2 regions of the Sphingomonas sp. KR3-1 genome follow, and region 2 is predicted to be linked to the other one. Evidence: riboswitches for the same ligand, from Rfam matches in the RefSeq annotation. Region 2 holds a riboswitch; the other holds the start of a gene.
What was found. A riboswitch is a leader RNA that binds a small molecule or an ion and turns the genes downstream of it on or off. The one in region 2 is predicted to bind cobalamin.

Region 1 (15,242 bases), on a different contig from region 2:
CCCCGACGTGCTGATGCGCGACGGCTTCGCGCTGATCGAGCATCTCGGCCTGACCGATTACGACCTGGGCGGCTATTCGCTCGGCGCGCGCACCACCACGCGGATGCTGGTCAACGGCGCGACCCCGCGCCGCGCGATCCTGTCGGGCGTCGGGCTCGAGGGGCTGGTCCACACCGATGGGCGCGGCACCTATTTCCGCAATGTGCTGACCAATCTCGGCAGCTTCGAGCGCGGTAGCTCGGAATGGCTGACCGAGGCGTTCCTCAAGACCACCGGCGGCGATCCCGAGGCGCTGCTGCTGATCCTCAACACCTTTGTCGACACGCCGCGCGAGGCGATCGCGGCGATCGACCTGCCGGTGCTCGTCGTCTGCGGCAACCAGGACTTCGACAATGGCTCGGCCGAGGAAGTCGCCGCGCTGCTGCCGCACGGCGAATATCGCGAGATCCCGGGCAACCACATGAGCGCGGTCACCCACCGCCAGCTCGGAGAGGCGATCGCCGACTTCCTCGCGGCTTGACCGGTTCGGCCGGCGCCTGCATCGTCCCCGCATCCAGATAAGAGGGGCCTTCCCATGATCCGTACCGGTATTTCGGCGCTCGCGCTTGCGGCCGCCCTCGTCGTCGCGCCTGCAAGTGCGCAGACCACCGCGCCCAGCGCCGCCGAGGCCAAGGCGTTCGTCGCCGATGCCGAGGCGAAGCTGTTCGCCCAGGGCGTGGTCGCGGCCCGCGCCGAGTGGGTCTACGACACCTATATCACCCAGGACACCGAGGCGATGACCGCCCGCGAGGCGGCGACGCTGACCAAGCTCCAGGTCGATCTCGCGCTCGGCGCGGCGAAATACGCCAATGTCGCCGGCCTCGACTATGACACCAGCCGCAAGCTCGGCATGCTGCGCAACAAGATCGTGCTGCCCGCCCCGGTGCGCACCGGCGCCGCGGACGAGCTCGCCGCGGTCTCGGCCAAGATCACCGGCATGTACGGCGCCGGCAAGGGCAGCCTCGACGGCAAGCCGATCAACGGCAGCGATATCGAGGCGGCGATGGGCGAGGTCCGCGATCCGGCCAAGCTCAAGGAGATGTGGACGAGCTGGAACGACAATGTCGGCGCGCCGATGCGCCCCGACTACGCCAAGCTGGTCACCATCTCGAACGAAGGCGCCAAGGGCCTCGGCTATGCCGATGTCGGCGCGATGTGGCGCTCGGGCTACGACATGGACCCCGATGCCTTCGCGGCGATGACCGACAAGATCTGGGACGACCTCAAGCCGCTCTACGTCGCGCTCCACACCTATGTCCGCCACAAGCTCAACGAGAAGTACGGCGACGCCGTCCAGCCCAAGACCGGCCCGATCCGCGCCGACCTGCTCGGCAACATGTGGGCGCAGGAATGGGGCAACATCTACGATATCGTCGCACCCGCGGGATCGGGCAGCGTCGGCTATGACGTCGGCGAGCTGCTCAAGGCCAAGGGCTATGACGCGCACAAGATGGTGCAGGCGGGCGAGGGCTTCTATTCCTCGCTCGGCTTCAAGCCGCTGCCCGAGACCTTCTGGCAGCGCTCGCAGTTCACCAAGCCGGCCGACCGCGAAGTCGTCTGCCACGCCTCGGCCTGGGACATCGACAATGTCGACGATCTGCGCGTCAAGATGTGCATCAAGGTCAATGCCGACGACTTCGTGACGATCCACCACGAGCTCGGCCACAATTATTACCAGCGCGCCTACAACCAGCAGTCGCCGCTCTATATCGACGGCGCGAACGACGGCTTCCACGAGGCGATCGGCGACTTCATCGCGCTGTCGATCACGCCCGACTATCTCGTCCAGATCGGCCTGCTCGACAAGGGCCAGATCCCGAGCGCCGACAAGGATACCGGCCTGCTGCTCCGCCAGGCGATGGACAAGGTCGCGTTCCTGCCCTTCGGCCTGCTCGTCGACAAATGGCGCTGGGGCGTGTTCTCGGGCCAGATCCCGACCAATGGCTACCAGGCCGGCTGGGACAGGCTGCGCCTGCAATACCAGGGCATCGTGCCGCCGGTGGCGCGCGACGAGACCCGCTTCGATCCGGGCGCCAAGTTCCACATCCCGGCGACGACGCCCTATACCCGCTACTTCCTCGCCCGCGTGCTCCAGTTCCAGTTCTACCAGGCGGCATGCAAGCAGGCCGGCTGGAAGGGCCCGCTCCACCGCTGTTCCTTCTATGGCAACAAGGAAGTCGGCGCGAAGCTGAACAAGATGCTGGCGATGGGCGCGTCCAAGCCCTGGCCCGATGCGCTGCAGGAATTCACCGGCACGCGCGAGATCTCGGGCAAGGCGATGGCCGAATATTTCGCGCCGCTGAAGAAGTGGCTCGACCAGCAGAACAAGGGCCAGCCCCAGGGGTGGTGAAGCGCGGCCTGGTCGCGGCACTGGCATTGGCCGGTGCCGCACCGGCTACCCCCGGCATTGACGGGTTCCGGGGCGGGCACGTGCGCTCGCCCGACGGGCGCTGGACGGTGTCGGCGGTGGCGGCCGATCCCGACAGGACGATGCGCACCACCGCCTGGCTGCAGGGCCCGGGCGTGCAGCATCGCCCGCTGACGCGCTTCGAGCGGTATCTCGACGTGCGATGGCTGCGCGATATCGGCAAGGTCATGCTGGTCGAGCGCACCACGCATTTCGCCCGGATCGCCCTTCGCACGCTTGGTCCCCGCGAGACCGGCCCGCGCGACCGGGTGCAGGCGGACATCGAGCAGGGGCTGGCCGGGCTTTCCCGCCTGGGGACAATCGAGAACCGGCGGATCGCCTTCGGCACGCTTGGCCGCGACACCTGCGTGCTGGCCGAAGAAAGCGGCTTGCCGCCGGGCAGGGCGGAAGGCAGCTTCATCGCGCGACGGGCGGCCTTCCGGCTCGATCTCGCCGCTGGCCGGGCGATCCGCATCCGCGCCTGTCCGAACGCCACGATCGACTGACAGTTTGAAGGGAAGAGCCATGATCAAATATGCCTTCGCGCTCGCACTGATCGCCGCGCCGGAAGCGGCGATGGCCCAGGCCGCGCCGGTCGTCGACGGGCCGGTGGTGGTCGAGATCCTCTCGGCCGGGCAGGTCGTGGTCCCGGCCAGGCGCTTCCGCTTCTCGGTCAAGGTCACCGGCAAGGGGGCGGACGAAAAGGCCGCCGAGGCCGCGCTGGCCGCCAACCGCGCCAAACTGATCCAGCTGCTCGCCGCGCAGGGCATCCGCGAAGGCCAGCCGATCGAGGGCGCCAGCGGCAACCCGCTGGCCAGCCTGTTTTCCGCGTTCAGCGGCCGCAGCAAGACCAGCTTCGCGATGGACATGGCGGCCGACGACAACGAGAAGCCGCAATCGACCGCCAGCGAGACGGTGTTCTTCGACGCACCCACCCGCGCCGCCGCGACCGGTGCCAAGGCGCTTGTCGAGAGCAACAACGGCAAGATGGATGCCGATGTGATCGCGCTGCTCGACGATTATGTCGGCCCCACCCGCCAGGCCAAGGCCGATGCCATCGCCAAGGCGCAGGGCGAGGCCGCCGCCTATGCCAGCACGCTGGGCCTCAAGCGCGCCGCGATCGCGCGGATCAGCGAGCGGCAGGACATCGTCGCCGGCTCGATGGGCTTCTTCCTCCAGATCATCGGCATGTTCGCGCCCAAGCAGGGCGCGGGATCGGACACGGTGACCGTATCGGCCAACCTGGCGATAGAGTTCCAGCTCAGCAAATAAGCGCGCTGGGGCGTACCTTTCTTCTCCCTCTCCCCTTTTGGGGAGAGGGCCAGATGCCAGCGATGCGCCGAGCCTCAGGCCGGCGGATCGCTGTCCGGGATCATGCCTTCGTCGGCGATCTGCGCGTCCCATTCGGCGGAGCTGTCGGTGCCGTCGGCCTGGTGGGCGTGGGGCTGCTCTTCCTGCTGGTCTTCGGGGTCGATCATCGTCCGTCTCCTCAAGAAGGTTCAACGCACCAGCGCTAGCACGGGGTGCGCGTCTTGCGTCACCCCCATGCGGGTAGCTTAGCGGAACGGCGGCTCGTTGAACGCGCGCAGCTTGCGCGAGTGGAGGCGGGGGCCTTCGCGGCGCAGCTCCTCGCAGGTCTCGATGCCGATCTTCAGATGCTCGGCGATCGCGCGCTCGTAGAACAGGTTGGCCTGGCCGGGCAGCTTGAGCTCGCCGTGAAGCGGCTTGTCCGAGACGCAGAGCAGGGTGCCGTAGGGAACCCTGAATCGATAGCCCTGGGCGGCCAGCGTCGCGCTCTCCATGTCGATGCCCACAGCCCGGCTCAGCGAGAAGCGCAGCGCCGACTTGGAGTAGCGCAGCTCCCAGTTGCGGTCGTCGGTGGTGACGATCGTGCCGGTGCGCAGCCGCTGCTTGAGCTCCTCGCCGGACTGGCCTGAAACCGTCTCCGCCGCGCGGGCGAGCGCAAGCTGCACTTCGGCGATGGCGGGGATCGGGATCTCGGGGGGCAGCACATCGTCCATGATGTGATCGTCGCGCAGATAGGCGTGGGCGAGCACATAGTCGCCGATCCGCTGGCTCGGGCGCAGGCCGCCGCAATGGCCGATCATCAGCCACGCCTCGGGGCGCAGCACCGCGAGGTGATCGGTGATCGTCTTCGCGTTGGAGGGCCCCACGCCGATATTGACCAGGGTGATGCCGGTGCCGTCCTTGGCCATCAGGTGATAGGCGGGCATCTGGTGCCGCCGCCAGGCCGAGGTGTCGTTGAGCAGCCGGTCGGTATCGTCGCCGGCTTCGACCAGCACGCCGCCCGCGCCCGAGACGCCGGTGAAGCGGCTGCCGTCGCCCAGTTGGTCGACCGCCCAGCGGACGAACTCGTCGACATAGCGGTGATAGTTGGTGAACAGGATATATTGCTGGAAATGCTCGACCGGCGTGCCGGTATAGTGCCGCAGCCGGGCCAGCGAGAAATCGGTGCGCAGCCCGTCGAACAGCGCCAGCGGGCGCGTGTCGTCCACCGACATCCACAGCCCGTCGGCGATCTCGTCGCCGATATGCGCCAGCTCGGTCGCGGGGAAATGGCGGCCCAGCTCGGTGACCGAGATCTGGTCCATCGCCGCGATGTGGCCGGGATCGAGCACATAGGGGAAGGGGATCTCCTGCCGCCCGGCGACGGCATGGACCTCGACGTCGTAATCCTCGATCAGGAAGGTCAGCTGCTCGGTGAGGTAGCGGCTGAACATCGCCGGGCGGGTGACCGAGATGCGATATTCGCCTTCCTCGACCAGCCGGCCGAACGAGCGGCGCGGGGTGGGGCGGTTGCGGTCGTTGCCGCCGCGATAGGTGACGCGCAGCTCGGGATAGGCGAAGCTGCCATCGGCACGATCCTCCGGCGCCGGCGGCGTGCCGTCGAGGATGTAGCGGTTCAGAGCGGCTTTGAGGCGATCGACCGAGGCATTGTAGAGGCGCTCGAGGTCGGCGACGATATCGGAAGCTTGAGTCATCTTTGACGGCTAATGCGCAAAGATGACGCTGGCAAGACCACACATAGTAAGCCCCTCCCCTTCAGGGGAGGGGTTGGGGTGGGGCAGAAATCGCGAGCGATGGTCTCGATGCGACATTCCCATCCCAACCCCTCCCCCCAACGAGGAGGGGCTTTTAGGGGCTTACTTCTTGCTCTTGGCCGCCGGCTTGGCGGGCTCGCTGCCCAGTTGCGTGGCGGCATAGGCGGCACCGCCCACCGCAGCGGCAACGCCGGCGGCGATGCCGGCTGCAGCGATCGGGTGTTCCTTCACCGCGGCGACGGTGGCGTCCACTGCATCGCCGATCACTTCCTGTGCCTGGGCAAGGAAGCTCTTGGCCTGCTCGGTCGCCTCTTCGAGCGTGGTCGGGATGCTGGTCCCGGTGTCGTTGCCCGTGCTGTTGCTGGTGCTGTTGGCAGTCGTGGTATCGGTCTCGGCCATGACGGTCCCTTTCTGAAAAGCTCGCCGAATCAACTCGGCGAGCCTCTCACGGTTCCGTTACGGCCTCGAACTTAGAGCTGGCCGAGCAGATAATCGGCCGAGCTGACTTCGAACTGGCCCGGTGCCTCGACGTTGAGTTGCTCGACCACGCCGTCATTGACCAGCATCGAGAAGCGCTGGCCGCGCGTGCCCATGCCGAACTTCGATCCGTCCATGGTCAGGCCCAGCGCCTTGGGGAAGTCGCCATTGCCGTCGGCGAGCATCGTCACCTTGCCCTCGACGCCGCTGGCCTTGCCCCATGCGCCCATCACGAACGCGTCGTTGACTGCGGTGCAGGCGATCTCGTCCACGCCCTTGGCGAGGATCTCGTCGGCCTTCTCGACGAAGCCCGGCAGGTGCTTGGCCGAGCAGGTCGGGGTGAAGGCACCCGGCACCGAGAACAGCGCAACCTTGCGGCCGGCGAAATAGTCGTCCGAGCTGATCTGCTCGGGGCCGCCCTCCGTCACCTTGACGAAAGTGATGCTGGGGATGCGGTCGCCAACCTGGATGGTCATCATGCGTTCTCCTGCCCTCAACCCCGTTCGGGCTGAGCTTGTCGAAGCCCCGTACTTTCTTCCGCGCCTTTGGGAAAGGCGGAATGGGCCTTCGGCAAGCGCAGGGCGAAGGGCGATTGCCGTTCGATTTTCAAGCGTGGCGGAGCCGAAACGGTGCGGCTACGTTGATCGGCCATGGACTCGACGCCTTTCCTCACCGGACAATTCCTCCTCGCCATGCCGGGCATCGGCGATCCGCGCTTCGATCACGCGGTGATCGCGATGTGCGCGCATGACCAGGAGGGCGCGCTCGGCATCGGCATCGGCGACACGATCGAGGGGCTGAGCCTGCACGACCTGCTCAAGCAGTTCGAGATCGATCCCGGCCTCGCGCCCGACGGGCCGGTCCATTTCGGCGGTCCGGTGGAGCCGCGACGCGGCTTCGTCCTCCATTCGCCCGATTGGGGCGGGCAGGACACGATCAACGTCGGCGGGCGCTGGGCGCTGTCCGGCACGGTCGACGTGCTGCGCGCGATCGCCGACGGCACCGGCCCGTCCAAATATCTCATCGCGCTCGGCTATGCCGGCTGGGGCGAGGGCCAGCTCGACAACGAGATGGCGCGGCACGGCTGGTTCAACACCGCCGGCACGCCCGACCTGATCTACGACATCGATGCCGAGGACCGCTGGGCAGTCGCCTTTGCCGGGGCGGGGATCGATCCCCGGATGCTGGCGAACAGCGCGGGGACGGCATGATCCGCGCGGCGCTGGTGCTGGCGCTGCTCGCCGGGGGTGCGGCGGCGCCCCAAGCCAAGCAGAGCGCCACACTCGACCTGGCCAAGCCGTTCGCTACGCGTGCGCCCTGGCGGCTGACCGTCGTCCAGGGGCCGGATTCCGTCGACGTCGCCGACAATCCCGAGCCCGGGGCGCTCACCCTGTGCCTCAGCCGGGATGGGGGACGTAGCTGCAGCCCGGACCTCTCCCAGGCGCTCCACGTGGGGCCGGCGCCCGACCTGTTCGACGTACCGCACTATCTGGAGAGCGCGCGCATCGTGCATCCAGCTGGCGGGCGGGCGCTGTTGCTCGTGCAGCTCGCGAGCGTGCACAGCGGCAATGGCGACCAGCGCGTCTCGACCCAGCTGCTCGCCTATGACCGCGCGAAGGACGCGTTCGTCTCCGTCTATGCCAGGCGTGCGGGGCGCAACAACAACCAGGAGGTCCGCTACGTGGCGGGCGGCCCGCTTCAGGGCGCGATGATCTCCGCCGAGCCGACCGATGACAAGCCGTTCGGCTACTGGATCACCGTCAGCAAGCCCGATTCCGCGCTGCGCTACACCCAGGCCCTGCGCTATCGCAGCGCGACCCATTATGGCGATGGCAATCCGCTCGCGGTGATCGACTCCGAAATGCCCAATATCGAGCGCCGGCTCGGCCTGTGGCGCCCGGGCATGAAGCTTCCGCTCCCCGCCAGGGGCTGCGCCAGGCCGCATCTGGTGAACACCGTCCTCTGGTGCGACTGAGCCGTTCGATCAGTGCGTCTGCGGCAGCGGCGGCGCCTCGTCGTCGCCGCGGACATAGACCTTGCCCTGGGGCCCGTCCGGCGCATTGATCCGCACCAGCGTGTCCTGGTGCGGCGAGGAGCAGAAGCTGGCGGTGCCGGTCACGTCCACCTTCGCATGGGTGTCCCGCTGGCGCAGCACGAAGCGCACCGGCAGGGCGCAGGTCTCGGCATTGCCGGTCTTGAAGCGCAGCGTCGCCCGTTCCGGGGGCAGCGGCTCGCCGAACTGGTTGCCGCTCCAGAAGGGATGCTTCCCCGGCTTGGCCGAATCGACATAGAAGCCGATCACGTCATAGTCGCTCGTCTGGTTGACGATCACCATGCAGCCGAGATTCCAGCAATTCTGCCTCACCTGCTCGGGAGCATTGCGCTTCGCCTCGGCCCAGGCCCGGGCGGCGGCCTCCGGATTGCCGTGATCGGGAACGTCCCCGGCGCTGCTCACCTCCTCCGCTGCCGCGCCCTGTGCGGCGGCGGGCAAGGTCCAGGCGAGCGAGAGGAACAACGCGGACGCTACAATTTTGAACATGGGGAACTCGCGGGCGTGAGGAAGGATATGCAACGATCCTGCCCCGGCCCGATCCTTTCGTCACGGGCCGAAACTTGGGGTACCAAAGCTCCGCACTCCGCTTCCGTCTAGGTCGTGGCGGGCGCGGTCGCAACCATCACGAACTCCGCCGAGGCCGCGCGCCGGCGCGCGCCGCTGAGCAGGTCCTCCGCCCATAGCTCGACCCGCACCCGCTGCGAGCGGTTGCCGCGCATCGTCACCCGGGCGGCCAGCTCGATCATCTCGCCCTCGCGGATCGGCGTGGTGAAGTCGACGCGCTCGGAGGCGGCCATCACCATCACCTTGCGCGTATCCCGCGTCGCCGCGATGAACGCCGCCTTGCCCAGCATCCGCAGCGCCTCGCCGCCGAACAGCGTGCCGTAATGGTTGGTCTGGGGCGGGAAGACCATGTCGGCCATGCGCAGCACGTCGGCGGGTTCGGGCTCCGGCTCGGCCGGCGCGAGCGGCGGCAGCGGCCCGCCCGCCGGCGCGACCAGCGTGAAGCGCCCGCGCGTGCACAGCCGCCGCTCGCCGCTGAGCAGCGCCTCGGCGACCAGCTCGACCTCGACGTCGAGCGAGCGCGTGCCGACGCGGACGACGCGGCCCGTCGCCTCGATCAGCTCGCCCTTCAGCGCCGGCGCGGCGAAGTCGATCCGCTCGGAGGCGGCGGTGACGAAGGCGGCGCGGCCGTGGCGCGAGGCGGCGAGGAACGCGACCTTGTCCATATGCGCCAGCGCGACCCCGCCGAACAAGGTACCGTGGTGGTTGGTGTCGCCGGGGAACACCATGTCGATGAGGCGGACGGGGGAAGGAATGGTCATGATCTGCAAACCCGGTTGGGCGGGGCGAGCATGGACACCGGCGCGCGCGGCGCATCGCTGGCCGCGGCATGCAAGCGACCAGACCGGGCACCCCGCCGGTGGACGATATCGCGCCGAGGCAGGTCTCCTGGCTCGCGGGTCAGCGCGGACGATCCGTCTTCCCAAGGGCGCGCCCTCAGTGACATGCTGGATCGCCGCTCGCCGCTCACAGTTGCGGGGGCAGCGCCGGGCTCGCACCGGCTTCCCGTCTTAGCTTCCGGGCCGGCCGGAAGAACCTCGACGCCCTGAGCATCCGCCCCGCGGGACGCCCCGTCAAGCGACATATAAAGATATCTTTATATTCGGAATTGCGCCCGCGCGGCGAAGCGGCTAGGGCGCGCGCATCGCGGCCGGCGATTCCCGGCGCGCAACTGATTCACATCTGGAGACAGACAAGTGGCTACCGTGCTCGACAAGGATTACGTCGTTAAGGACATCTCGCTCGCTGATTTCGGCCGCGCCGAGATCAACATCGCCGAGACCGAGATGCCCGGCCTGATGGCGCTCCGCTCGGAGTTCGGCGCGTCGCAGCCGCTCGCGGGCGCACGCATCACCGGCTCGCTCCACATGACGATCCAGACCGCGGTGCTGATCGAGACGCTGACCGCGCTCGGCGCCAAGGTCCGCTGGGCGACCTGCAACATCTACTCGACGCAGGACCACGCCGCCGCCGCCATCGCCGCGTCGGGCGTGCCGGTGTTCGCGATCAAGGGCGAGAGCCTGGCCGAATATTGGGACTATGTCGGCTCGATCTTCGATTGGGGCGACGAGACCTGCAACATGATCCTCGACGACGGCGGCGACGCGACGATGTTCGCGCTGTGGGGCGCCAAGCTCGAGGCCGGCCAGTCGTTCGGCGAGCCGGAGAATGACGAGGAAGTCGAGATGCAGCGCGCGGTGAAGGAATTCATCAAGCGCAAGCCGGGCTACCTCACCGAGACGGTGAAGAACATCAAGGGCGTCTCGGAAGAGACCACCACCGGCGTCCACCGCCTCTATCACATCGCCAAGAAGGGCGAGCTCCCGTTCCCGGCGATCAACGTCAACGACAGCGTCACCAAGTCGAAGTTCGACAACCTCTATGGCTGCAAGGAATCGCTGGTCGACGCGATCCGCCGCGGCACCGACGTGATGCTCGCCGGCAAGGTCGCCACCGTCGCCGGCTTCGGCGATGTCGGCAAGGGCTCGGCCGCGTCGCTGCGCAATGGCGGCGCCCGCGTGCTCGTCACCGAGATCGATCCGATCTGCGCGCTGCAGGCGGCGATGGAAGGCTATGAAGTCGTGACGATGGAAGAGGCGGTCACCCGCTCGGACATCTTCGTCACCGCCACCGGCAACGCCGACGTCATCACCGCCGAGCACATGGCCGGCATGAAGAACATGGCGATCGTCTGCAACATCGGCCACTTCGACAGCGAGATTCAGATCTCGGGCCTGTCGAACTACAAGTGGACCGAAGTGAAGCCGCAGGTCGACCTGGTCGAGTTCCCGGACGGCAAGCAGATCATCATCCTGTCGAAGGGCCGCCTGGTGAACCTCGGCAACGCGACCGGCCACCCGTCGTTCGTGATGTCGTCGTCCTTCACCAACCAGACGCTCGCCCAGATCGAGCTGTGGACCAAGTCGGAAACCTACGGCAACGACGTCTACGTCCTGCCGAAGCACCTCGACGAGAAGGTCGCCGAGCTCCACCTCGAGAAGCTGGGCGTCAAGCTCACCAAGCTCTCGAAGAAGCAGGCCGATTATATCGGCGTGCCGGTCGAGGGCCCGTTCAAGCCGGATCACTATCGCTACTGATCCGCTGCGAAGCGAAAAAAGGAAGGGCCCGGCCGCAAGCCGGGCCCTTTTCGTTTGGCGACAAACTGGCCTAAGGGATTGGGATGATCCCCCGGAGCGGCGCGCTTTGATCCATATCACGCAATCGGCTGCGGTGATCGCAGGCGCCGCGCTTGCGCTGCTCGTGATCGGCGGCGTCTGGGCGCTGTTCGCCGGCCTGCGCGCGCGCGCCGAAGCCGCCGGCATCGCCGAGACCAATGCCCAGCTCGGCGCCCTGGTCAGCGGCTCGCCCGCCCAGGCGATGCTGATCCGCGCCGATGGCCGGATCGAGCTGCCGCGCCGCCTTGGCGACTGGCTCGGCCTGCAGGACCTGCCGCGCGCGGTCGAGGATCTGAGCGGCAAGGATGCCGGGCTGCTGCCCGAGGATGCCGATGCGCTCGCCGTCCATGTCGCCGCCGCGCAAAAGGCCGGCAAGCCGTTCAGCCTCTCGGTCCGCGCCCGCGGCTCCGAGCGCGCGCTGCTGGTGATCGGCGAGCGCGCGCCGCAGGCGGTCAACGCGCCGGGCGGCGTCGTCCTCTGGTTCCTCGACGCGACCGAGAGCCAGTCCGAGATCAACCGCCTCCAGCGCGAGGCCACGCGCCTGCGCGCCGCGTTCGATGCGCTCACCGCGCTGATCGAGGCGTCGCCGATGCCGATGTGGTATCGCGGCGCCGATCTGCGCCTGCTGATGGTCAATTCGGCCTATGTCGCCGCGGTCGAGGGCAAGGATGCCGAGGACGTCGTCGCCCGCGGGCTCGAGCTGGTCGAAGGGGTCGGCATGGGCGGGCCGCTCGCCAATGCCGCGATCGCGCGCGATACCGGCGAGCCGCAGACCGCGGCGATGCCCGCGACGATCGGCGGCACCCGCCGCATGCTGCGCCTGCACGACATGCCGCTCTCCACTGGCGGCGTCGCCGGCTTCGCGGTCGATGTCGAGGAGCTCGAGCAGGCGCGCGGCGGCCTCAAGCGCTTCGCCCAGGCCCAGCGCGCGATGCTCGACAAGATCTCGTCGGGCGTGGCGCAGTTCGGCGCCGATCGCAGCCTGATCTTCTCCAACCAGCCCTTCCGCCGCATGTTCGCGGTGAAGAACGAGTGGCTGGCCGATCGCCCCGAATTCGATCGCGTGCTCGATCGCATGCGCGAGGCCAATCGCCTGCCTGAGGTGCGCGACTATCCGGCATGGAAGGCGGAGCGGCGCGAATGGTTCGTCTCGCCCGACGCGGTCGAGGAGACGTGGAGCGTCGGCGCCACCCATCTGCGCGTCGTCGCCCAGCCGCTGCCCGAGGGCGGGCTGCTGCTGCTGTTCGAGGACCAGACCCAGCAGTTCGAGCTGCAGCGCGAGCATGGCGAGATGCAGCAGGTGCGCACCGCCACGCTGGAAAGCCTGGCCGAGGCGGTCGCCGTGTTCGGCAAGGGCCGGCTGCAGCTGTGGAACCGCAAGTTCCGCCAGGTCTGGGATTTCGAGGACGCCTTCCTCGACGGCCATCCCCAGGTCCAGCAGCTCGTCCGCGCCGCCGGGCCGAAGCTCGCCAAGGCCTCGCGCGCCGACATCATCGGCGACCTGATCCGCATCGCCGCGCAGGACCGCCAGTCGCGCGGGAGCAGCATCGCCTTTGCCGATGGCCGCCATTTCGACATCACCGCGGTGCCGCTGCCCGACGGCAATGCGCTGGTGACGATGCTCGACACCACCGATCACCACCGCGCCGAGCGGGCCTTGAGCGCCCGCAACGAGGCGCTGGAGGCGGCCGACCGCGTCAAGACCTCGTTCCTCGCCAATATGAGCTACGAGCTGCGCACCCCGCTCACGTCGATCAAGGGCTTTGCCGAGATGCTCGACGGCGGCTTTGCGGGCCCGCTGAGCGAGAGCGGCCGCGAATATGCCGAGGCGATCCTGGTCTCGGTCGAGCGGCTCGGCGTGCTGATCGACGATGTGCTCGATCTCACGCAGAACGAAGGCACGCCGCTCGAAAAGGCGCCGGTCGATATCGAGATCGCCGCGCACAACGCCGCCGAGGCGGTCGCGCCGCTCGCCAAGGCCAAGGGGATCGAGCTGGTGGTCGAGGATGCCGGCAGCGCGGGCAGCATCACCGGCGATCCGCGCCGCATCCGCCAGATCATCGAGCATCTGCTGCGCCACGCCGTCGCGGCGACGCCCGAGCAGGGCAGGGTGCTGCTCCATCTCGACGGCAACAGCCGCGTCGCCCGCGTCATCGTCTCGGACAATGGCCCGGGCATGAGCCGCGAGGCGGCGGCCAGCGCCTTCGATCGCTTCGCCCAGTTCGGCAACGCCCGCGGCGGCGACCGCGCGACCGGGCTCGGCCTCCCCCTCGCCAAGCAGTTCGTCGAGGCGCATCGCGGCCGGATCGAGCTGATCTCCGAACCGGGCGAAGGCACGCTGGTAACGGTGGAATTGCCGCGCAAGTGAACGATGTTCCCCTCCCTGCAAGGGAGGGGTTAGGGGTGGGTTAGAAAAGGTCGGGCTCGATGCCCGGCCTTTTCTGCTTCACCGGCCGGCCGGCTGGGCGGCCCCGGCTTCGCCGGGGCCGCAACCCACCCCCAGCCCCTCCCTTGCAGGGAGGGGAGAACAAGCCTCAGTCCTCCACCGGGCACTCCGGCGCACCCGCATTCGAATATTCCGGCGCCGAGTTCACCAGCCAGCCGCTCCGCTTTTCCTGTGCGTCCACATCCGACGGGATCAGCGCCCATTGCTGGCGCGTGCACTGGCCGGCCAGCGTGCCGCCCGGCCCGAACGGGCAATGCACCTTCACCGACACGAAATAGCCGACATCGCTGGTCGTGCCGCGGTAGAGATAGTCGACCGCGTCGCCCGTGTCGGTGCGGCTCGGCGCGCGGTAGTAGCAATGCCTGAAATGCGCGATCCGCCCGTCGATCTCGTCGCGCGTGCTGCCGGCGGGGGCGGAGAGGACATAGCGGTCGAGCCCCTCCAGCGAGACGTCGCCGATCAGGTCCTGGCTGAAGAAATAGAAGGGGATGAATGCGGCTAGCAGGATCCGGTCGATCCAGCGGGCGGTGGGAGATCGCACTTCCTCGTCCATGGCTGCGCATTCTCGCAGATCTTCGTCAACGAAGTGTTCAAGCCGGCGCCGGCGCGATAGGGGAGGGCGATGCTGCTGCGCTCGCCGGAAGAATCGCTCGAACTGGGCCGCAGGCTCGCCGGAGTCGCGCGCCCCGGCGACGTGATTGCGCTCTCGGGGCCGCTCGGCGCCGGCAAGACCAGCATCGCCCGCGGGCTGCTCGCCGCGCTCGGGCTGGAGGAGGAGGCGCCGTCGCCGAGCTTCGCGATCGTCCAGCCCTATGACCCGCCGGAGGTGCGCTTCCCGGTGCTGCACGTCGATCTCTACCGGCTCGACGACCCGCAGGAAGCCGAGGAGCTCGGGCTCGACGATGCCCGTCATGATTCGCTGCTGATCGTCGAATGGCCCGAGCGTCTGGGCGATTCGGCGTGGCATGATGCGCTGTGGTTGTCCCTGGATGTGGCACCGGATGGCGCGCGCGCCTTGACAGCCAAGGTCCCGGCGGCATGGAAGGACCGATGGTTCCTGACATGAATCCGCCCGCCGCGGCGCCCGACTTTCTCGAAGCCGCCGGTTGGGGAGGCGCGGAGATCCGTCCGCTCGCCGGCGACGCCTCGTTCCGCCGCTATTTCCGCGTCGTGGAGCATGATCGCACCGCGATCCTGATGGACGCGCCGCCGCCGCACGAGGATCCGCGCCCCTTCATCAACATCGCCCGCTGGCTGACCGGGCATGGCTTCGCCGCGCCCGAGATCCTCCACGAGGACCTGGCCGAGGGCCTCGTCCTCATCCAGGACTTCGGCGACGCCCGCATGCGCGAGACCGTCGATGCCGCGCCCGAGAGCGAGCTGCGCCTCTACGAAGAGGCGATCGACCTGATCATCCGCCTCGCCGAGGTGCCCGCAGCGGACCTGCTCAAGCCCTACACGCTGGCGGAATATCACCGCGAGGCGGACCTGCTCCCCGAATGGTATTGCCCCGCGGTCG
Region 2 (15,242 bases):
TGGCCGTGACAGCGAACGCGCCCGAGGATATTGCCCCGATCTCAAAGGGCCAGGGCGAGTGAAGGAACCTGTGGCGGCCTCGGCCATTGATGGCCGCCAACAGGCGAGATTTTGGCAAAAAAATGTCCTAAATCCCGTCAATGGGTGAATTTGCGATTGACGCAAACGCAACGACCGCTATTCCAGCGGTTCGCGACGGCTAATCGGGCCGGCTGCGAAACGTTTGAGTTCCTTTAGGAGCACCACATGAAGAAGATCCTCATTGTTGCTGCGACCGCCGGCCTGATGTCGCTCGCGGCTTGCAACGGCGGCACCACCAACACCACCGCCGAGAACGTTGCCGATTCGCACGAGGCGAATGCCGCTGCGTACGAAGCCGCTGCCGACAACACCACCAACGCCGCTTCGGAAGCCGTTCTCGAGAACGCTGCGAACGTCGAAGAGAACAAGGCCGACGCCGCGCAGGCGAACGCCCACTGATCTCTGTTCGGCACCCGGCCCCTGGCCGGACCGAGAGATAGGAAGGACGCTCCCGCAAGGGGGCGTCCTTTTCCGTTTGGAGCCTTTGCGCGCTAGGCTATGCCGGTGAAAACGGGGAGGAAGGAATGAGCGCAGTCGCAGCCGGCCCGGCCGCCGCACCGCCCAGGGCGCAGCGCTGGTGGCAGATGCTCTACATCCAGGTGCTGATCGGCATCGCCGCCGGCATCCTGGTCGGCGCGCTCTGGCCCGCCGGCGGGGCGTCGCTCAAATGGCTCGGCGACGCCTTCGTCAATTTGGTCAAGATGATCATCGCCCCGGTGATCTTCCTTACCCTGGTGACCGGCATCGCCGGCGCCCGCGAGCTGGGATCGCTCGGCCGCGTGGTGTTCAAGGCACTGGCCTACTTCCTGTTCTTCTCCTCGCTGGCGCTGCTCATCGGCCTCCTCGTCGCCCATGTCATCCAGCCCGGCGCCGGCATGCACATCGACCCGCACACCCTGAGCGAGGCCAAGGTCGCCGACATCGAGAAGCAGGCGCATGAGACCAGCGTGATCGGCTTCGTCATGGCGATCATCCCCACCACGCTCGTCTCGGCGCTGACCGAGGGTTCCATCCTCCAGGTCCTCTTCGTCGCCATCCTCTGCGGCATCGCCCTGTCCGGGCTCGGCGAGCGAGTCCGCCCGCTGGTCGACCTGCTCGATCAGGCGTCGCAGATGGTGTTCCGCATCGTCGCCATCCTGATGCGCGCCGCCCCTGTCGGCGCATTCGGGGCGATGGCGTTCACCATCGGCAAATATGGCCTGGCCGCCCTGCTCAACCTCGGCGGGCTGGTCGCGACCTTCTACCTCACCGCGGCGCTGTTCATCTTCGGCGTGCTGGGCGTGGTCGGCTGGCTCGCCGGCTTCTCGATCTTCAAGCTGGTGCGGTACCTCAAGGCCGAGCTGCTCCTCGTCCTCGGTGCCTCCTCGTCCGAAGCCGCCCTGCCCGCGCTGATCGAGAAGCTGGAGGCCGCCGGCTGTGACAAGGAAGTGGTCGGCGTGGTCGTGCCCGCCGGCTATTCGTTCAACCTCGACGGCACCAATATCTACATGACGCTCGCCGCGCTGTTCATTGCCCAGGCCACCGGGATCCATCTGTCGCTCGGCGAGCAGCTCATCCTGCTCGGCACCGCGATGCTCACCTCCAAGGGCGCGGCAGGCGTAACCGGCGCTGGTTTCGCCACCCTCGCAGCGACGTTGATGGTGGTGCCTTCGATCCCCGTAGCCGGGGTAGCGCTTGTCCTGGGCGTCGACCGCTTCATGAGCGAGTGCCGCAGCCTGACCAACTTCGTCGGCAACGCCGTCGCGACGATCGTCGTGGCGCGCTGGGAAGGCCGGCTCGACCGCGACGCGCTGCGGCGCGCGCTCGACGGCAGGACCGGGGATATTCCCGCCACCGCCTGAACTGCGCGATTGGCAAGGCCCGCGAATGCCCCTATGGGCGCTCGCGAACTCCGGGAGACATCCGGGGCTCATGATCGCGCCGGTGCCCCGAATGGGGCTTAATATGGGAATGCGGTGCGAGTGGCTTGCCACTCAAATCCGCGGCTGTCCCTGCAACTGTAAGCGGTGAGCGCGATGCACAGGCCCCTTCGCTCGAAGGGGCAGCCACTGGACGAGCTTGTCTGGGAAGGCCGTGCATCAAGCGATGACCCGCGAGCCAGGAGACCTGCCGGCGCTTGGTCGCTCTTGCCCTGACCCAGGGGATGGTCACGGCACGGTATCTCTCCGTCTGAGCGACGACCAAGCGGCTGGGGCCGCTTCGGTGCGTGCGACAGGCGACCAAGCGCCCGCCGTTGCTCGTATCGGTCGTTCGCAGCAGCGCGCGGCAGGCCCCGGCCCTCGTTGCACAGGCGCGGGGGGATTACCCATGTTGAAGACCAGTTTCGCTTCCCTGCTCGCGATCGCCGTGGCGACGCCGGCACTCGCCCAGACCGACAATGCGCCCGACAAGGACGCTCAGGACAAGATCGTCGTCACGGCGTCGCGCTCGGGCGAAGGCATCCCGCTCGAGAACCTGCCGGCATCGGCAACCGTTATCGACGCGCAGCAGCTCGATCAGCGCCAGATCCGCATCGTCTCCGACGTGCTGCGCGACGTGCCCGGCATCGCCGTCAGCCGCACCGGCGCGGTCGGCAGCCAGACCCAGATCCGCATCCGCGGCACCGAAGGCAACCATGTGCTAGTCCTGATCGACGGCATCGAGGCCGCCGATCCCTATAACGGCGAATATGACTTCGGCACGCTGATCGCCGATCCGTCGGCGCGCATCGAAGTGCTGCGCGGCCAGCAGAGCTCGCTCTATGGCTCGGACGCGATCGGCGGCGTGATCAACTATATCACGCTCTCGGGCCGCGAGGCCCCCGGGTTCAGCGCGCGCGCCGAGGGCGGCTCGTTCGGCACCGTCAGCACCGCTGCCCGTGCCGCCGGCGCTTCGGGTGCGTTCGACTATGCGGTGTCGGGCAACTGGTACCACACCGATGGCTATGCCACCGCGCGCGGCGGCAGCCGCAATGTCGGCTCGGACAATGTCGGCGCAACCGCCAAGGTGAACTGGCAGGCTGCGGAGAATTTCAAGCTCAGCGGCGTGCTGCGCTACAGCTACACCGACGCCGAGACCAACGACACCGACAGCAACCCGGCGAGCCCGACCTTCGGCTACACGATCGACAGCCCCGGCGTGCATTTCACCAACGAAGCGTTCTACGGCCTGCTCAGCGCCGAGCTGACCGCGCTCGACGGCCGCTGGACCAACACGGTCTCGGGCCAGTTCTCCGACACCACCCGCAAGAATTATGACGGGTTCGGCTATGCCTATGGCGACAAGGGCCAGCGCTACAAGGGCTCGTTCGTCTCGAGCTTCCGCTTCGGCACCGACGCGATCCGCCACCGGCTGACCGCCGCGGTCGACTGGGAACGCGAGCAGTTCCAGAACACCTCGCCGCCCTCGCCCTATGTGTTCACCGGCGAGCGCAGCACCGACAATCTCGGCCTGGTCGCCGAATATGAGCTGACCGCGGGCGGCTTCACCGGCGGCGCTTCGGTGCGCCACGACGACAACAACCGCTTCGCCGACACGACGACCTGGCGCGTCCAGGCCGGCTACCGCCTGCCCACCGACACGCACGTCCATGCCGCCTACGGCACCGGCGTAAAGAACCCGCTCTATTACGAGCTGTTCGGCTATGCGGACGGCAAGTATATCGGCAACCCGAACCTGAAGCCGGAAAAGTCGGAAGGCTGGGAAGCCGGCATCGACCAGCGCTTCCTGGATGGCAAGGCGACGATCGGCGCGACCCGGTTCGATTCGACGCTGAAGGACGAGATCTACACCACCTATCCGGCGCCGAACTTTGTCGCCACGCCGGGCAACCGCGCTACGGATTCGAAGCAGCACGGTCTCGAGGTGTTCGCCACGCTCCAGCCGATCGCGCAGGTGCGGATCGATGCGGCCTACACGCATCTCGAGGCAACCGAGGACGGCGTGACCGAAGTGCGCCGCCCGGGCGACATCGCCAGCTTCAACGCAACGCTGTTCAGCAAGGACCAGCGCTTCTCGGGAACGCTGACCGTACGCTACAACGGCCGCATGGACGATCTGGCCTATACCGATCCGAGCTTCGTGCCCGTGCGCGTCTCGCTCAAGCCGTACACGCTGGTGAACCTTGGCGCGCAATATCAGGTGATCAAGGGCGTCTCGGTGTTCGGCCGTGTCGAGAACCTGTTCGACGTGAAGTATGAGGAAGTGTTCGGCAACGCGACGCCGGGCCTCGCCGGCTATGGCGGCGTGCGCCTTGCCTTCTGATGCGTAGCCTCGGCCTGGCTCTCGGGCTGCTAGCCGCCGCGCTGCCGGTTTCGACCGGCAGCGCGGAGCGGCCGGCGAACGGCACTGCCCCGCTGCGCAAGCCGATGCGGGTGATGTCGCTCAATACCTGCACCGATCAGCTCGTGCTCGAGCTGCTGCCGCCCGAGCGCATCGCATCGGTGACCATGCTGTCGCTCGATCCGGGCGATTCGCTGATGGCGGCCGAGGCGAAACGCGTGGCGATCAACCACGGCCTCGCCGAGGAAGTGGTCCGCCAGAAGCCCGACCTCGTGATCGCCAGCCCCTTCTCCACACCAGCGGTGCGCAGCATGCTCAAGCGGCTGAACTATCCGATGATCGAAGTCGGCGCAGCGAACAGCTTCGACGATATCCGCAGCATGACCCGCCAGGTTGCCGCCGCCGTGGGCGAGGTCGCGCGGGGCGAGGCGCTGATCGCCGAGATGGACGCAAAACTCGCCGCGCTTGCCCGTGCGCCGCATGCCACTTATCGCATCGCCGCCTGGGACCGGTTCGGCTTTGGCAGCGGCGCCGGCACGCTGCCGGGCGCGATCTTCGAAGCGGCGGGCGCCCATAATGTCGCGGCCGATCCGCCCGCCTCCAACTATGGACGGCCCGATGCCGAAGTGCTGCTCGAGGCCGCTCCCCCGCTGCTGGTCCAGGGCGCGCCCGGCGTGCCCAAGCCGAGCCTGGGCGACGATGTCGAGGCGCACCGCGTCGTTCGCCGCTTCTGGTCGAGCCAGGGGCGCATGCTGAACATCCCCCAGGCCTATTATGTCTGCGGCACGCCGCGCATCGCGGAGGCCGTTCGGCTGCTCCGCGAACAGCTTAAGATCGCCGCCGCACGCGCGAACACTCCCCTTCCCTTTGCAGGAGCACGGCAATGAATCGCTGGCTCATCCCGGCGCTGCTAGCGGTGCTGCTGATCGCCTCGCTGCTATCGCTGATCTGCGGCACCGTCTGGCTCACCCCGGGCGAGCTGTTCGCCGGCCTTGCCGATCCTCACCCGAGCCTTGCCGGGATGGTGCTGACCGAGATCCGCCTGCCCCGGCTCGCGCTCGGCATCCTGATCGGCGCGATCCTCGGCCTTGCCGGCGCGGTGCTCCAGGGGCTGCTGCGCAATCCGCTCGCCGAGCCGGGGCTTCTCGGGGTCGCCGGCGGTGCCAGCCTGGGCGCGGTGATCGCGATCTATTTCGGCTTCACCGCCAGCTTCGCGCTTGCTTCGCCGATCTTCGCCCTGATCGGGGCGATGATCACCGCGGGCATCGCATTCGCGCTGGCGCGCGGGGGCGGCACGCTCTCGCTGATCTTGGCGGGCACGGCGATCTCGAGCATCGCCTTTGCCGGCGTCTATCTCGCGCTCAACCTCGCGCCCAATCCCTATGCGGCCTATGAGATGACCACCTGGCTGATGGGCTCGCTGCAGGATCGCAGCTGGGACCATGTCCAGCTCGCCGCGCCCTTCATCCTGTTCGGCGGCTCGGTGCTGCTGTTCACCGGCCGCGCGCTCGATGCGATGGCGCTGGGCGAAGTGCAGGCGGAGAGCCTCGGCGTCGATATCGGCCGGGTAAGGCTGCTCACGCTGGTCGGCACGGCGTTTGGGGTCGGCGCGGCCACCGCAGTGACCGGGGCGGTCAGCTTCGTCGGGCTGCTAGCCCCCCACCTCGTGCGCCCGCTGGTCGGCTATCGCCCGGCGGCGACTTTGGTCCCCGCCGGGATTGCCGGCGCGATCCTGGTGGTCGTCGCCGATATCTGCACGCGCCTGATCCATATCGGACCGCCGATCCAGCTCGGGGTGTTCATCTCGCTCGTCGGTGCGCCCTTCTTCCTGTGGCTGGTGCTGCATGTCCGCGGGAGGACCGCATGAGCGCGCTTCACTTCGAGAATGTCTCGGTCGTGCGCGACGGCCGGCCGATCCTCGACGGGATCGACGCCAGTTTCGCGGCGGGCAAGCTGACCGCAGTGATCGGCCCGAACGGTGCGGGCAAGAGCACCTTGCTCCAGCTCGCAGTCGGCTTGCTGAAGCCCGATGCGGGAACGGTGCGGCTGGGCGATACCGATATCGCCACGCTCAGCCGCAAGGCACTGGCGAGCCGTCGCGCCTATCTGCCGCAAAACGCCGCGATCGACTGGCCGATCAGCGTGGAGCGCGTAGTGGCGCTGGGCCTGCTCCCGCAACTTCCGGTGTTCGGTGGCATCCCCGCGGCACTGCAGCCGGCGGTCGAGCGGGCGTTGGAGGCGTGCGACATCACGGCGCTGCGCCACCGCCAGGCGACGACACTCTCGGGCGGGGAGTTGGCCCGGGTGATGCTCGCCCGTGCGATCGTCGGCGATCCCGAGCTCCTGATCGTGGACGAACCGACCTCGGAGCTGGACCCGCGCCACAGCATCGACGCCGCCCGCCGCCTGCGTGCCCACGCAGATGCCGGGCGCACGGTGGTGGTGGCGATCCACGACCTCGACCTGGCGCTACGCTTCGCCGACGAGATCGTGGCGGTTCGCGACGGCAAGCTGCTCGGCGCCGGGCCGGTCAACCAGGTGATGACCGAGGCGATGCTGGCCGAGCTCTACGACGTCCGCGTCCGCATCACGCGCGACGCGGAGGGCGCGGCGATCCGCTTTCTCGACTGAATGGGAAAGTGGTCGGGGAGACAGGATTCGAACCTGCGACATCCTGCTCCCAAAGCAGGCGCGCTACCGGACTGCGCCACTCCCCGACGCGGATTGCGGCCCTAGGCGCAAAGCGTGGGACACACAAGTGTTGCTGGTGGGCCCGGCAGGACTTGAACCCGCAACCTAGCCGTTATGAGCGGCCAGCTCTAACCAATTGAGCTACAGGCCCCCAGCAACCCGGCCCTAGCGGAAGGTCAGGCCGGGCCGCAAGCCGCTGCGACGATCTCGTCCACCGAAGCGGCGCGAACGCCCAGCTGGTCGAGCAGCGCCAGCACCGCATCCCACCAGTGCAGGAACGCCGCCAGGTCCGCCGCAGTGCGCACATAGGGCGTGTGACCGGGCTCGACCGAGGGCGAATGGAAGGCGAAGTTGAGCAGCCGCAGCCCCTCGCCGACGGCGACGCGGATCGCCTCCTTGGCTTCGTGCAGCGGCATGTCCTCGGGGGTCAGCGAGACGCGCGACAAAAGGCCCAGCCGCGCGGCGATGCCGATGCCCCGGGGAAAGCGGCCCAGCCGGCGGTGCAGCCCGGCGCCACCGCTGCGCATCCGGCCGGTGAAGACGGTGGTGAACGGTATCTCGACCACCGGGCCGAGGCGGAAGGCGTGATTGGGCACCGCGACGAAATCGGGGCCGCCCTCATCGGCATAGCAATAGCCCGAACGCATCGAGCTATCGATCCGGTAGCCCAGTTCGGCGAGCAGCGCCGGCGTCTCCGGCCCGATCCCATAGCGACCGGCGCGGTAGACGAGCGGACGCTTGCCGAACGCCTGGGTGAGCCGCTCGGTCAGCGCGACCAACTTGGCCCGCTGCAGCTCGAGCGGAAGATTGGCGGTGAAGCTGTTGAACCCGGTCACCTCCTCTTCGAAGGGCGGGTTGACCCAGGGATGGAGCTGCGTGCCTACCGCCGAGCGGCCATCCGCGATCAACGCGCGCAGGATCTCGACCGCGCTTGGCGAGGACACGACCGGATAGTCGACGAGATAGGTAAGCGGCACGCCGGCCGCGGCGAAGCGCGCGTGCACCGGCGGCAGCGCGGCCATGTGGCTGGTGCCGTCGGCATCCGCCCGGAGCGGTGCGCTCCAGTCGAACTCTTCCTCGGTGTCGACGAAGACCGTGAAGCGCGTGCCGAACGTATCGGGCCACCGGACAAGGGAATCGGGACCGGGCGCGGGCACGCGGTAGCCGCCGCGACGTGCATCGCGATCGGGTGCCCCGTTCCCCACTTCAGTTCAGATGTGCCTGGCCCACCTGCTCGTTTACGGCGGCCGGGAGCCGCAAAGTCAAGCTTTCCCGCCCGATCACCAGCGCGCCGCCCAGCTCGCGCGCGAGATTGCGCGCCAAGCGCAGCGCGAAGCCCGTGCCGAGCAGCGTCGCGTCCTCATGCTCGTCGTCGATGTCGAGCACCGAATCGCCGGGATAGTCGGCAAGCGCCTGCGGGCGATCGATCGTGATCGCCACCTGGTCGGTGCCTTCGGATGCCATGTGCACGCCGATCCGCTCGCCCTGCCCGCTCGCCGAGACGAGCGTGGCGAGCAGGCGCGCGAGCAGCCGCTCGACCGCGCGGCGATCACCGGTGACCGAGAGGTCCGCGATCGGCAGCGCGATCACCGAGCCACGCAGCTCCGAGAGCGGCGCGAGATCGTCGACTATCATCGCGAGCACCGGGCGCAACGCGATCCGGCCGGGCACCAGCGAGAGCGCAGCGCTGTCGATCCGCGCGGCAAGGTCGATATCGTCGATCGCGCCGAGCAACTCGCGTGCCTGGGCGCGGATCACCTGGGCGCGGTCGCGATAGGCATCGCCGACCGGGCCGAGCATCTGCGCCTCGATCATCTCGGCGAAGCCGGCGATCGCGTTGGTCGGCGTGCGCAGCTCATGGACGAGCTGGCGCAGCGAATCGGCGGGCATCGCCGCGGTGGCGGTGCGCACCGGTTCGGCGCGCTCGTCGATGCGCGGGCGGCGCGCCGTGCCGCGATAGCCGGTGAACCGGCCATTGCTCGGGTCGAAGACCGGAATCGCCGAGATCAGCCAGTCGCCCGCGGCATCCGATTCGCCTTCCACAGCCAAGCGGGCGTTGGAGAAGCCGGCGCGGCGGCGGAACGCGCCGGCGGCGATGCCATCGACGCGCGAACTGTCCGGCACGCCCGGCGCGGCCTGGCTGTCGAGCGAAACGCCGACCAGCGGCGCGCGGCTGACGCCGTCGACCCAGCGGATCATGCCCTTGGCATCGGTCTCGAAGCGGAATTCGTCGGCGACGCGCGGCGCCGGCAGCTCGGCGGGCCCGGCTTCCTCGCGGTGACGCCAGAACGCATCGATCCGGGCCACGACGTCGGCGATCTCGAAAGTGCCGTCATCGTCCCCCGCGGCTTCTGCCGCGATCTGCCGCACTTCTGCAGCCAGGCCGTCCCTGTAATCCATCGCCGGACCCTGCGCCGCGGGTTCGGGCGGTGCAATCGCTTCGGCGGAAACGAGTGACTCGCCTGTCCCGGATTGGACCGGGTGGATCGGATTTTGCGGCGCTTCACTAGCTTGCGCAATCGAGGGCGCCAAGCCCGCGAGGGCGATGAAGGAGAGATCCTCTGCGTCCTGCGCAGCAGCGATGGGGACGGGAGGCGCTTCCGCCGGGGGATCTGCCAGAGGCGCGGGCGCGATGCGTTCGCCCGGCTCGGGCAGCCGCGCGAGCAGCGTCGAGAGGCTCGCCTCGTGCGTCGGCTGCCGCGCCGGCAGCGTTGCGCTCCAATAGCGAATAGGTGCCTCGCCCGGCTCAGCGTCGACGGGTTCGGGTTCGGGTTCTGGCGCTTGCGCCGCAACTGGCTCGGGTTCCGGCAGCGCCTGCGGTTCGGGTTCCGGTTCGATCTCGACGGGGGCGTCGGCAACCTCGGCAGGATGCGCGGCGACGACTTCGGACCAGTCGATGGCGACTGCCTCGACGGCTTCCTCAGCCACCGCTTCCGGCGCGATCGCCTGCACGGCTTCCTTCACTGTCTCGTCAGGCAGCACGAAATCGATCCGTCCGAAGCTTTCCAGCGCGCGGCGTACCACCGGGCTCAGGTCACGGCGATTGCGCAACACCGCGCGGCCCGCTGGCGCAAGCTCGGGAAGCAGCTGGATCCATTCGGCGGAGTTCATCCGCGCGCTGCGCAGAACCGGCAGCGCGACCTGAAGCTCATCGAGCGCGAACAGGCGGACGAGCGGCGGCGGCGGATCGGCAAATTCGAGCGCACGGGCACTGGCTGCACGGACTGGCAGCGGCACGGAATCGCGGATCGAGCGGAGCACGCCCATTGCCCGGGCGCCGGCAACCGCGCGACGTCGCCCGATCAGGTCGACCAGCTGTCGCCATGCGGACTGGACGCCGTAAGGCGTACTCAGATCCGAGGTGAGCACGGTCTCCAATGTATCGTCGAAGCGCAACGCGTGCCCACCCTTTACCCGACGCTGCAACGCGCGCCGTAACGAATCCTTAACCCGCCAAACGCCTGTTCGGAACCGTCCATTTCGGCACGTCGCATTGTGGGACAATTGCGTTGCGGCGTAATAATATTATGTCTAAACGCAACACACGGAAACGAATCAAAAGAAAGAAGGAACATAAATGCGATTCGACGACATCGACGTCCGGATCCTCGGCCTGTTGCAGGATAATGGCCGCATGACCAATGTCGAGCTTGCCGAACGTGTTGGATTGACCGCGCCGCCTTGCCTGCGCCGCGTGCGCGCGCTCGAGCAACAAGGCGCGATCACCGGCTATCACGCCGCGCTCGATCCCGCTGCGCTCGGCTACAACCTCACCGTGTTCGCGATGGTCAGCCTGAAGAGCCAGGCCGAATCCGATCTCCGCGCCTTCGAGCAGATGATGGCCGAGATCCCCGAGGTTCGCGAATGCCACATGCTCAACGGCGAGATCGATTTCATCCTGAAGATCGTCGCGCCCGACCTGCAGAGCTTCCAGCACATCCTGACGACGCGCCTCACGCCGGCGCCGAATGTCGAGCATGTGAAGACATCACTCACCATCCGCACGTCCAAGGCATTGCCCGGCGTGCCGGTCGCCTGACCCACGGTATCTCGGGAAACGAAAGGGGCGGCCCGAAAGCCGCCCCTTTCTTTTTCAGGCCCGAGGCCGCGCTCAGCTGAGCGGCGGCGTGTCGAGCGAGACCTGCCAGAGCAGTGCAACATTGACGTACGGGCCGGTCTTCACCGCCTGGAACGCCGTCTTCGCTTCGTCCTTGCGGCCAAGGCGCTGGAGCGCAATGCCGCGGTGCAGGTTGATCTCATTGGCGTCGCCGCCCTTGGCGAGCGCCGCGTCATAGAGCTTGAGCGCGTTTTCATTGTCGCCAGCGGCCAGCAGTGCATCGGCATTGCCCGCGCCGCCCTGCTTGGCGAGCGCGTCGAGCGACGGGCTGCTCTTCACGCCGGCCTGGGCCGCGGCGTAGGTGCGGTTGGCGTCCGCATCGGTGGTCGGGAGCTTGCCGCTCTTGCGACCCTCGTCGATTGCCGAGATCGCTTCCCAGGGCAGGCCCGAGGACTGGGCAGTGTAGGCATAGTCCGAATAATCGCCACGATCGGCCAGCGAGTTGGTGATGCGGCGCAGGCGATACAGGTCGATGCGCTCGATCTTCGCGGCGCGATCGGTGCCCTTCGCACCCTGGCCGAGCACTTCGATCGCCCAGCGCCAGTTCTTCACCGTTGGATAGTCCTTCAGGTAATAAGCGAGCCAGTCATAGGCCGCCTCGCGGTTGCCCGACGCGGTCACCTTCGGGATGGCGAACTGATACCAGGCTTCCGGCGCCTTCTGGCCCATCGCCTTGACGAACTCGATCGAGTTGCGCGCCTCGGCGGCAGCCTCGACATTCTTGCCCGTCGCGGCATAGGCATTGGCCATCATCAGCGAGATATCGACGTTCTTCTCGCCGAGCTCACGCGCCTTGGTCATGTAGGTGATGACCTCGGGATACTTCTTCGCGGCGTTGGCATTCTTGCCCATCAGGAAGTTCAAGCGCGCATTATAAGGCCCGACGGCTTCCGGCTTGGTGCGCGGGCTGGCGGCGAGCACCTGAAGCGGCCCGATCTGGCCGGCTTCGTTGCCCTTGTTCAGCTCGAGCTGGAAGCGCAGCGACGCGGCGAAGAACTTCTCGTCGTCGTTCTTGGCAGCCGCTTCGGCGGCAACGATCTGCGGCTCGGCGGTTGCCCAGTCCTTGGCCTTCACGGCCGCCTCGGCGGCGGCGGCGGGCTTTCGGAACTCATCGCTCACCTTGAGCTGATTGGGATCCTGCGCAGCGGCCTTGTCGTCCTTCTTCTTCTGCGCGGCGGCAGGTGCCACGGTAAGCGCAGTGGTGCCCAGCGACAGCACGGCGGCCAGCGCGAGCTTGGAAGCGAAGTTCATGCGAAACTCTCCATAAACGGGGAAAGAGCGGGGGGCTTTCGGGGCACCTCTAATTGCCCGTCACGCGCCATTCAAGCCGATCCCCGTCGCGGATGGCGGTTATGCGATGAATGTTGATTTAACGGACCGCGTCTGCACGCCGGATCGCGCGCCTCATCCTGTCAAAGAAACCATTCATCCCGCATATTTTGGTTGATGTGCGTTAACCCTGTGGATAAGTTTGTGGACAGTTCGAGTAACTCGTTGCGTTGGAAGGGGTAAAATGAGTTCCTTGTATCTCGGGTGCACGCTTTGCGAAGTCGATGCCGATGGCAACGTCCTGCTGGGGGACACCGCCGCCCGGGCATTGGGGCTCCCTTCCGCCGACGAACCCGTCTTCCTTTCCACGCATGAGCGCGACCAGTGCCTGGTCGGCTATGCGAAATCGCATCTCAGCGAGATCCGCACCCGCACCGAGCGCTGGCGCCTGGCCGATGAGGATGCCGGGCGCGATGCGCGCCTGCACCAGGAGCGGATGCGCCGGCTGTTCGGCATCGTCGAGCTCGCCCCGCGCAGCGAACGCGGGCTGCTGCTCCCCGCCGTGATGCGCCATCTCGGCAGAATCGAGAGCGTCGCGCTGGTCGTTGGCGCGGGCGACCGCTTCGAGATCTGGAATCCGCAGCTCGCCGTGGCGCATACCGATGGCCGTTTCCGCGATCTCGCCAGTTGGCAGGTGACGCACCGTCACGCCCCCCGCGCCGGCTCGCGCCGCGCCCGCCCGGTCCGCCGCTGATGGGCACGCTGCGCTGCCGGCTTCTCGGCCATGCCGCAATGCCGACCCATTATCGCAACGGCGAGACCGAGTTCGCGCTCTGCGTCCGCTGCGGCGACGATCTGCTACGCGCGATCGGCGCCGAGGACTGGCAGGAAGTCCCGAGCGGGCACAAGGTGATGTGGCGCCGCCGCGACCATGGTGACAGCGCCGCGGCGGTAGCCGAGCGGATGACGCTTGCCCCCGCCCCTCGCCGCCATCGCGCATCGCCGGAGAGCGGACAACGCCGCGCGCGTCCGGGCCGGGCTGGCGTGCCGATGCTGCTCGGCCTCACCGGCCGCTTCGTGATGGCGAGCATCTTCGACGGGTTGCGTCGCCCTGCCCGTCCGATACCGGCGCCGGTGCGGCTGCTCCCCGCACCGGGGCGGCTTACAGCAGCTTCTCGATCTTGGGTCCGATCGCGTCGGGGCTAGTCGTCGGCGCGAAGCGCTCGACCTTGTTGCCGCTGCGATCGACCAGGAACTTGGTGAAGTTCCACTTGATCCCCTTGGATCCCAGCACGCCCGGCGCCGCCTTTTTCAGCGCTTCGAACAGCGGCGCGGCATTGTCGCCATTCACATCGATCTTGGCGTAGACCGGAAAGGTCACATCGTAGCTGAGCGTGCAGAAATTCGCGATCTCGGCGGCGTCGCCCGGCTCCTGCGCGCCGAACTGGTTACAGGGGAAGGCGAGCACCGCGAAGCCGCGATCCTTGTACTTTCGGTACAGCGCCTCGAGGCCGGCATATTGCGGGGTGAAGCCGCATTTTGAAGCGGTGTTGACGATCAGCAGCACCTCGCCGACGTGCTCGGTGAGCGTCGTCGTCTCGCCATCCGCCTTTGCGACCGGAATATCGGTGATCGCAGTCATGCCGGCTCTCCTTCGTAATGCGCCATCAGCAGCTCGATATTGCGGCGGACACCGGGCCATTCGTGCGCGAGGATCGAATAGACGACGCTGTCGCGCAGATGACCCTTGAGGATCAGATGGCCGCGCAGCACGCCGTCCATCCGCGCGCCGAGCCGCTCGATCGCCTTGCGCGAGGCGTGGTTGAGGAAATCGGTGCGGATCTGCACGCAGTTCACCTCCAGCACCTCGAAGGCGTGGCGGAGCAGCATGTACTTGGCCTCGGTGTTGAGCCCGGTGCGCTGGACACGCGGGAAATAGAGGGTACCGCCGATCTCGATCCGGCGATGCTGCGAGCTCATCCGCATGAAGCGCGTGGCGCCCGAGATGCGCCCGGTGGCGTCAAGCACGGTGAAGGGCAAGGACCGCCCCGCCGCCACGTCGCTCTCGATCCGGTCCATCCAGGCATCGATGCTCGTGTCATCGGGCACGGTGGTGTGAAAGAGCTGGTGGAGCCCCTCGAAGGCCGCGAGCAATCCCGCGCGATCCGCGCGAACCATCGGGCGCAGCGTGACGTGACGGCCCGCGAGGACCGGCACCTCGCGCCAGGCGCTCACTCCAGATGCCCGTCGTGCAGCCGCACCACCCGGTCCATCCGCGCGGCGAGCCGCTCGTTGTGCGTGGCGATCAGCGCGGACGAGCCCTGGGTACGCACCAGGCCAAGGAACTCCGCGAGCACCTTGTCCGAGGTCAGCTCGTCGAGATTGCCGGTCGGCTCGTCGGCCAGCACCAGGGCCGGCTTGTTGGCGAGCGCACGAGCAACAGCAACGCGCTGCTGCTCGCCGCCCGAGAGCTGGCTCGGCCGATGTGTCAGCCGGTGGCCAAGTCCGAGCGCCGTGAGCAGTTCGGCGGCGCGCCTGTCGGCATCGGCGCGCAGCGATCCGTGGATCATCTGCGGCAGCACGACATTCTCGAGCGCGTTGAAGTCCGGCAGCAGGTGGTGGAACTGGTAGACGAAGCCCAGGTGATCGCGGCGCACCGCGGTGCGGCCCGGGCTGTCGAGCCGGGCGGCTTCCTTGCCGGCGATCAGGATCGAGCCCTCGAACCCGCCTTCGAGCAGACCCACTGCCTGGAGCAGGGTGGACTTGCCCGAACCGGAGGGGCCGAGCAGCGCGACGATCTCGCCCGGCTGCACATCGAGATTGA

Region 1: linked by a shared signal. The riboswitch ahead of ABLE38_RS00555 (acyl-CoA thioesterase) and the one ahead of ABLE38_RS18810 (TonB-dependent receptor) in region 2 are both predicted to bind cobalamin.

What each region holds. Positions count from the first base shown of each region.
Region 1 is NZ_JBDZDQ010000001.1:106,862-122,103, reverse strand. Features, by position in the region: gene ABLE38_RS00610 (alpha/beta fold hydrolase) at 1-520, shown strand, start outside; gene ABLE38_RS00605 (M2 family metallopeptidase) at 575-2,389, shown strand; gene ABLE38_RS00600 (hypothetical protein) at 2,386-2,952, shown strand; gene ABLE38_RS00595 (SIMPL domain-containing protein) at 2,972-3,718, shown strand; gene ABLE38_RS00590 (hypothetical protein) at 3,793-3,924, opposite strand; gene ABLE38_RS00585 (AMP nucleosidase) at 4,003-5,448, opposite strand; gene ABLE38_RS00580 (hypothetical protein) at 5,611-5,907, opposite strand; gene ABLE38_RS00575 (peroxiredoxin) at 5,979-6,461, opposite strand; gene ABLE38_RS00570 (YqgE/AlgH family protein) at 6,636-7,196, shown strand; gene ABLE38_RS00565 (hypothetical protein) at 7,193-7,960, shown strand; gene ABLE38_RS00560 (hypothetical protein) at 7,970-8,524, opposite strand; gene ABLE38_RS00555 (acyl-CoA thioesterase) at 8,632-9,363, opposite strand; cobalamin riboswitch at 9,463-9,657, opposite strand; gene ahcY (adenosylhomocysteinase) at 9,799-11,199, shown strand; gene ABLE38_RS00545 (HAMP domain-containing sensor histidine kinase) at 11,306-13,645, shown strand; gene ABLE38_RS00540 (hypothetical protein) at 13,812-14,276, opposite strand; gene tsaE (tRNA (adenosine(37)-N6)-threonylcarbamoyltransferase complex ATPase subunit type 1 TsaE) at 14,346-14,789, shown strand; gene ABLE38_RS00530 (phosphotransferase) at 14,786-15,242, shown strand, end outside.
Region 2 is NZ_JBDZDQ010000003.1:597,456-612,697, forward strand. Features, by position in the region: gene ABLE38_RS18795 (M20/M25/M40 family metallo-hydrolase) at 1-62, shown strand, start outside; gene ABLE38_RS18800 (hypothetical protein) at 247-480, shown strand; gene dctA (C4-dicarboxylate transporter DctA) at 606-1,922, shown strand; cobalamin riboswitch at 1,986-2,210, shown strand; gene ABLE38_RS18810 (TonB-dependent receptor) at 2,389-4,323, shown strand; gene ABLE38_RS18815 (ABC transporter substrate-binding protein) at 4,323-5,228, shown strand; gene ABLE38_RS18820 (iron ABC transporter permease) at 5,225-6,208, shown strand; gene ABLE38_RS18825 (ABC transporter ATP-binding protein) at 6,205-6,972, shown strand; tRNA gene ABLE38_RS18830 (tRNA-Pro) at 6,982-7,058, opposite strand; tRNA gene ABLE38_RS18835 (tRNA-Ile) at 7,107-7,183, opposite strand; gene ABLE38_RS18840 (polysaccharide deacetylase family protein) at 7,209-8,237, opposite strand; gene ABLE38_RS18845 (histidine kinase dimerization/phospho-acceptor domain-containing protein) at 8,239-10,428, opposite strand; gene ABLE38_RS18850 (Lrp/AsnC family transcriptional regulator) at 10,610-11,071, shown strand; gene ABLE38_RS18855 (hypothetical protein) at 11,144-12,400, opposite strand; gene ABLE38_RS18860 (hypothetical protein) at 12,663-13,172, shown strand; gene ABLE38_RS18865 (hypothetical protein) at 13,106-13,624, shown strand; gene ABLE38_RS18870 (glutathione peroxidase) at 13,581-14,060, opposite strand; gene ABLE38_RS18875 (GNAT family protein) at 14,057-14,653, opposite strand; gene ABLE38_RS18880 (ABC transporter ATP-binding protein) at 14,650-15,242, opposite strand, start outside.